Regions from separate parts of the Streptomyces sp. NPDC086023 genome, predicted to be linked through region 2. Evidence: riboswitches for the same ligand, from Rfam matches in the RefSeq annotation. Region 2 holds a riboswitch; the other holds the start of a gene.
The links. Region 2 has a riboswitch for S-adenosylmethionine ahead of ACIF6F_RS01625 (aminotransferase class V-fold PLP-dependent enzyme). Riboswitches for the same ligand answer to the same signal wherever they lie in the genome.
Positions count from the first base shown of each region.

Region 1 (3,200 bases), 240 kb from region 2:
TTGCGCGGGGCCGCACTTCGCGGACCCGGGTCAGACCTTGCGCCGTAACGCGCCGACCGCGGCTGAATGTATCTGCACCAGTGCTGTCTGCAACAGGTCATTCCGACGAGAATTCAGGACACGTCGGAATCCAGAGAAGGCACGAAAATTCGGATTACAGCAGGGCAAGTCGGGCCGGATGAAACGCGCCAACAGCGCATATCGCACACGTACATTGACCCGATGTCGACCATGCCGCTGTTCGCTCATATGCGCGCGGCATGAACAGCGAGGGGGGCTACCCCAACCCTACCGCGCGCAATCAACCAGAATCGCCCCCTCCGCTTTTGCGGAAGGGGCGATTCGATGAACTATTCGGTCTCCGGAAAAGGCTCCGGAAACGGGACTCAGCAGCCGCCCGCGACCGCCGGAATGATGGAGATGCCGGCGCCCTCGGGGGTCGCCGTCTCCAGGCCGCCCTCGAAGCGCACGTCGTCGTCGTTCACGTACACGTTCACGAAGCGGCGCAGCTTGCCCTGGTCGTCCAGCACGCGGGCGGCGATGCCGGGGTGGTTCTGCTCCAGGGACTCGATGACCTCGGCGAGGGTGGCGCCCTCGGCGGGGACCTCGGCCTGGCCGCCCGTGTAGGTGCGGAGGATGGTGGGGATGCGGACGTTGACGCTCATGGGGCTGTGCCTTCCGGGGAGCAGCGGCGGGGGATCAGGAGGCGAGGCCGGCGGCGCGGAACGCGTCCAGGCTCGGGCGGATGGTGGCGGTCTGGCCGGTGCCGGAGATCGCCTCCAGGGTCTTGAGGCCGTCACCGGTGTTGAGGACGACCGTGGTGAGGGACGGGTCCAGCCGGCCCTCCTCGATCAGCTTCTTCGTGACGCCGACGGTCACGCCGCCCGCCGTCTCGGCGAAGATGCCCTCGGTGCGGGCGAGCAGCTTGATGGCGTCCACGACCTGCTCGTCGTTGACGTCCTCGACGTAACCGCCGGTGCGGCGGGCGATGTCGAGCACGTACGGGCCGTCGGCCGGGTTGCCGATGGCCAGCGACTTGGCGATGGTGTTCGGCTTCTGCGGGCGGACCACGTCGTGGCCGGCCTTGAAGGCGGCGGAGACCGGGGAGCAGCCCTCGGCCTGGGCGCCGAAGATCTTGTACGGCTTGTCCTCGACCAGACCGAGCCTGATCAGCTCCTGGAGACCCTTGTCGATCTTCGTGAGCTGCGAGCCGGAGGCGATCGGGATGACGATCTGGTCGGGCAGCTGCCAGCCGAGCTGCTCGCAGATCTCGTACGCCAGGGTCTTGGAGCCCTCGCCGTAGTACGGGCGGAGGTTGACGTTCACGAAGCCCCAGCCCTCGCCCAGCGGGTCGCCGATGAGCTCGGAGCAGAAGCGGTTGACGTCGTCGTAGTTGCCCTCGATGCCGACCAGGTCGCCGCCGTACACCGCGGCCATGACGACCTTGCCCTGCTCCAGGTCGTGCGGGATGAACACGCAGGAGCGGAAGCCGGCGCGGGCGGCGGCGGCGCCGACGGCGCCGGCCAGGTTGCCGGTGGAGGAGCAGGAGAGCGTGGTGAAGCCGAAGGCGCGGGCGGCCTCGACGGCGATCGCGACGACGCGGTCCTTGAAGGAGTGCGTCGGGTTGCCGGAGTCGTCCTTGACGTAGAGCTTGCCGGTGACGCCCAGCTCCCTGGCCAGGTTCTCGGCGTCGACGAGCTTGGTGAAGCCGGGGTTCAGGTTCGGCTTCCCGGCCACGTCCGCGGGGACGGGCAGCAGCGGGGCGTAGCGCCAGATGCTGTTCGGGCCGGCCTCGATCTGCTTGCGGAGGGTCTCCGGGTCGCCGAGGGGCAGGTCGTACGCCACCTCCAGGGGCCCGAAACACTCGGCACAGGCGAAGATGGGGCCGAGGTCGAAGCGGGTCCCGCACTCGCGGCAGGAGAGTCCGGCGGCGGGGCCGAGGTCGACCTGGGTGGGGGTAGCGTGCTGTGAAGCCATGATGGCGAGGCCCTTTCTCCTCATCTTCCCCATGGCGGACGTCGCCATGAGACGGAATTGGCACCTTCCCTAGCCGGGAGCCTCGCTGCGCGACGATGCGCACGAGACCGGCTGGAGGGTTGCCGGGGCTTCAACGGGCCGTGTCCCTCTGCCCCTCTGGATGAGCGGTATTCGATTGTCAGCGCGGCATCCGACCCCCGACATGCGATGGTCATCCGCGTTGTTCAAGACTGTAACCGAAGGGCCGGGAGGTGGAAGGTTCCGTCCGAACGGCGAGATAGAGATCACTGGGAACGATCACTGACGAGGGGATCCGGGGTGCTGGAAGAGGTGGAGCGCTGGCTGGCCAGCCGGTCCTGGTCGGCTGCCGACCGCCCGCTCGACCAGCTGGCCGCCGCCAAACGGGCGCGGGGCAGCCGGGTCAGCGTGGTGCTGCCGGCGCTCGACGAGGAGGCCACGGTCGGGGAGATCGTGGAGGTCGTCCGGCGCGATCTGATGGACCCGGTTTCCGGTACGCCGCTGGTGGACGAGCTGGTGGTGGTCGACTCGGGCTCGACCGACCGGACCGCCGAGGTGGCCGCCAAGGCCGGCGCGCGGGTGGTGCACCGGGACGAGATCCTGCCGCGGATCCCGGCGCTGCCGGGCAAGGGCGAGGTGCTGTGGCGGTCGCTGCTGGTGACCTCGGGGGACATCGTCTGCTTCGTGGACGCGGACCTGCGGGACTTCGACGCCGCCTTCGTCTCGGGGATCGTCGGCCCGCTGCTGACCGATCCCGAGGTGCAGTTCGTCAAGGCGATGTACGACCGGCCGCTGGTCGGCGCGGGCGGGGTGCCGGACGCGGGCCCGGGCGGCGGTGCCGGGCAGGGCGGCCGGGTGACGGAGCTGGTGGCCCGCCCGCTGCTGAACCTGCACTGGCCGCGGCTGGCGGGGTTCGTCCAGCCGCTGGGCGGCGAGTACGCCGTACGCCGGTCGCTGCTGGAGCGGCTGCCGTTCCCCGTCGGGTACGGGGTGGAGCTGGGGCTGCTGGTGGACGCCCTGCACACGGTGGGCCTGGACGCGCTGGCGCAGGTGGACGTCGGGGTGCGGATCCACCGGCACCAGGACGGGCTGGCGCTGGGGCGGATGGCGGCCGCGATCTACCGGACCGCGCAGCTGCGGCTCTCGCGGGGCCATCTGGTCCGCCCGGAGCTGACGCAGTTCGTGCGCGGCGAGGGCGGGTTCGA
Region 1 covers NZ_JBITRX010000001.1:119,840-123,039, reverse strand. The annotation lists gene ACIF6F_RS00635 (ubiquitin-like small modifier protein 1) at 387-665, opposite strand; gene thrC (threonine synthase) at 700-2,001, opposite strand; SAM riboswitch class I at 1,995-2,144, opposite strand; gene ACIF6F_RS00625 (glucosyl-3-phosphoglycerate synthase) at 2,296-3,200, shown strand, end outside.
Region 1: linked by a shared signal. The riboswitch ahead of thrC (threonine synthase) and the one ahead of ACIF6F_RS01625 (aminotransferase class V-fold PLP-dependent enzyme) in region 2 are both predicted to bind S-adenosylmethionine.

Region 2 (3,200 bases):
CCGAAGCTGACGCGGATCGCGTTCAAGCTGCGCTCGCCCGGGGCCGCCTCAGGCGCCCCGCACTCGCCCGGCTCCTGCGGCCCGCTGCCCAGCAGCGTGCGCACCAGCGGGTGGGCGCAGAACAGGCCGTCGCGGACGCCGATGCCGTACTCGGCCGACAGTGCGGCGGCGAAGTGGGAGCTGTTCCAGCCGTCCACGACGAAGGAGATCACGCCCACGCGGGGCGCGTCGTCGCCGAACAGCGACAGGATCCGCACCTCGGGCACGTCGGCCAGGCCCTCGCGGACCCGCCGGACCAGCTCCTGCTCCCGCGCCACCAGCCGGTCGAAGCCGGCCTCGGTCAGCGCCCGGCAGGCCGAGGCGATCGAGTAGACGCCGATCACGTTCGGCGAACCGGCCTCGTGACGGGCGGCGGTGGTGTGCCACTCGACGTCCACGCCCCCGGCGCCCTCCCCGCCGACGCGCCGGGTCACCTTCCGGGAGGCACCCCCGCCGGCCAGGTACGGCTCCGCCTCCTGGAGCCAGTCCGCGCGGCCGGCCAGCACGCCCGAGCCGAAGGGCGCGTACAGCTTGTGGCCGGAGAAGGCCACCCAGTCCACGTCCAGCTCCGTGACGGAGACCGGGTGGTGGGGCGCCAGCTGGGCGGCGTCCAGCACGATCCGCGCGCCGTGCGCGTGGGCCGCGGCGGCCAGTTCCCTGACCGGCCACAGCTCGCCGGTGACGTTGGAGGCGCCGGTCACGCAGACCAGGGCGGGGCCGTGGGGGTCACGGTCGGCCAGCGCGCGCTCCAGGGTCTCCACGGCCTGCTCCGGGGTCCGCGGGGCATCGAGGCAGGTCACCCGCGCGTCCCGCCAGGGCAGCAGCGAGGCGTGGTGCTCGGTCTCGAAGACGAACACCTGGCAGCCGGCCGGGAGCACCTGCGCCAGCAGGTTGAGCGAGTCGGTGGTGGACCGGGTGAAGATGACCTGATCGGACGGCCGGCAGCCGAGGAACTCGTGCACCGTGGCCCGGCTCTGCTCGAACAGGTCGGTCGACAGCTGCGACAGATACCCGGCGCCCCGGTGCACGCTGCCGTAGTACGGGGCGTACGCGGCCACGTCGTCCCACACCCGCTGGAGCGCGGGGGCGCTGGCCGCGTAGTCCAGGGCCGCGTAGGTGACCTCGCCGCCGGTCACCAGCGGCACGGTCACGTCGCGGCCGAGCACGGGCAGCGGCCCGTCACAGCAGGCGTCGGCCCCGGTCGGGGCGGCGTCGGTGGAGGTGGCGGAGGCGGTGACGGAGGCGGTGACGGCGGTGGCAACGGCGGCGTTCGGGTACGCGGACATGACGGTGTCTCCCGGTGGAGGAAGGGCGGATGGCTTCGTTCGGCCCGTACGCGGGTACGCCGCAGCGGCACGTGGAGTACGGGAGTTGCCTCGACGCACGGGGACGCGGAAGTGCCGCGGGACCGTACGGAGGGGTGAAGAAAGGGCGCTGGGCGCCTATCGCATTCGCTTGCTCACGGAAGAAGCTCCTCGAGAGACCAGGACCCCTGGTGTCGAGGGGTCCGCGCTTGCCGAGGGCCTTGCTGCCCACGGCCTGGTCATCACCCGGGGCACCCCGCCACGGACGGAGGGTTGCCGGACAGCAAGCCGGGGCCAAAACGCTGTCACTCGTGACCTGGTGAGCATCCTGCCACAGGATCCGCTCCGCGCAAGCGGCTGTCCGCATCCCGGACCCGCCGCACGCGCGAGGGGGCCGGGACGCAGCCGTCCCGGCCCCCTCGGACTCAGGCCCCACCACGGCCCGAGCAGGCGTTACGCGTTGCTGGCGGCCACCCAGCGCTCCAGGGCGGCACGCGCCGCGCCGGAGTCGATCGACTCGGCCGCACGGGCGATACCGGCCGCGATCTCCTCCTCCAGGGAGCCGCCGCCGGGCTCCACGGCCACCAGGGCCGCCGCAGAGTTCAGCAGCACGGCGTCCCGCACCGGGCCGGTCTCGCCGGCCAGCAGACGACGCGCCACGTCGGCGTTGTACGAGGCGTCCGCGCCGCGCAGCTCCGCGACGTCCACCAGCGGGATACCGACGTCGCGCGGGTCGAAGGACTGCTCGACCGCCTTGCCGTCGCGCACCCACCAGACCCGGGAGGTGGCGGTGGTGGTCAGCTCGTCCAGACCGTCGTCCCCGCGGAACACCAGCGCGGACGAGCCCCGCTCGGCGAGCACGCCGGCGACGATGGGCGCCATCCGGGCGTCGGCGACGCCGGTGGCCTGGGAGCGCACCCGGGCGGGGTTGGTGAGCGGGCCGAGGAAGTTGAAGGTGGTCCTGATGCCCAGCTCCTTGCGGGCGGCGGCCACGTGCCGCAGCGCCGGGTGGAACTTGACGGCGAAGCAGAAGGTGATGCCGGCCTCCTCGGCGACCTCCGCGACGCGGCGCGGGGTGAGGTCGAGGTTGACACCGAGCTTCTCCAGGACGTCCGAGGCGCCGCTCGCGGAGGACGCGGCCCGGTTGCCGTGCTTGACGACCTTGGCGCCCGTACCGGCGACCACGACGGCCGACATGGTGGAGATGTTGACGGTCTTGGCGCCGTCGCCGCCGGTGCCCACGATGTCCACCGTGCGGCCGGGCACCTCGATGAGGTTGGCGTGCGCGTACATCGTCCGCACGAGGCCGTTGATCTCGGCGACGGTCTCGCCCTTGGCCCGCAGCGCGACCGCGAAGCCGGCGATCTGGGCGTTGGTCGCCTCGCCGCGCATGATCCGGTCCATGGCCCACGCGGTGTCGTCCGCGGAGAGGTCCTGTCCGGTGAGGAGGGCGTCCAGGACGCCCGGCCAGGACCGGTCCGCCACGCTGTCGCCGCCTGCCGGGGTCACAACGTTCATGGTCCACTCCTGGGTCCACAGCCGAAAAAGGGGTCACCCTCAGCCTATCGACCCCCACGGACGGCGAAGAGCCGCGTCCGGGGAGTGGACCCCCGGACTATGGACGGATATGGACGGGCCGGCGTCCCGCGGGCCCATCCGGCCCCGGACGGCGAAGAGCCCCGTCCGGGCACTGGACGGGGCTCTTGCCGTGGCGACTGCTTCAGGAGTCACGCGCGGGGCGCGTCACTCCGGAGATCATCCGGAGGTCAGTGGTGGCCGTGGCCGCTCTGGATCTCCTTGTACTCCTCCACCGAGGGCTTCGGAATCTGGTTGTTCTCGCCGTAGTAGCCCTTGCTG
Region 2 covers NZ_JBITRX010000001.1:359,927-363,126, reverse strand. The annotation lists gene ACIF6F_RS01625 (aminotransferase class V-fold PLP-dependent enzyme) at 1-1,325, opposite strand, end outside; SAM riboswitch class IV at 1,544-1,660, opposite strand; gene trpD (anthranilate phosphoribosyltransferase) at 1,797-2,861, opposite strand; gene ACIF6F_RS01615 (cytochrome bc complex cytochrome b subunit) at 3,110-3,200, opposite strand, start outside.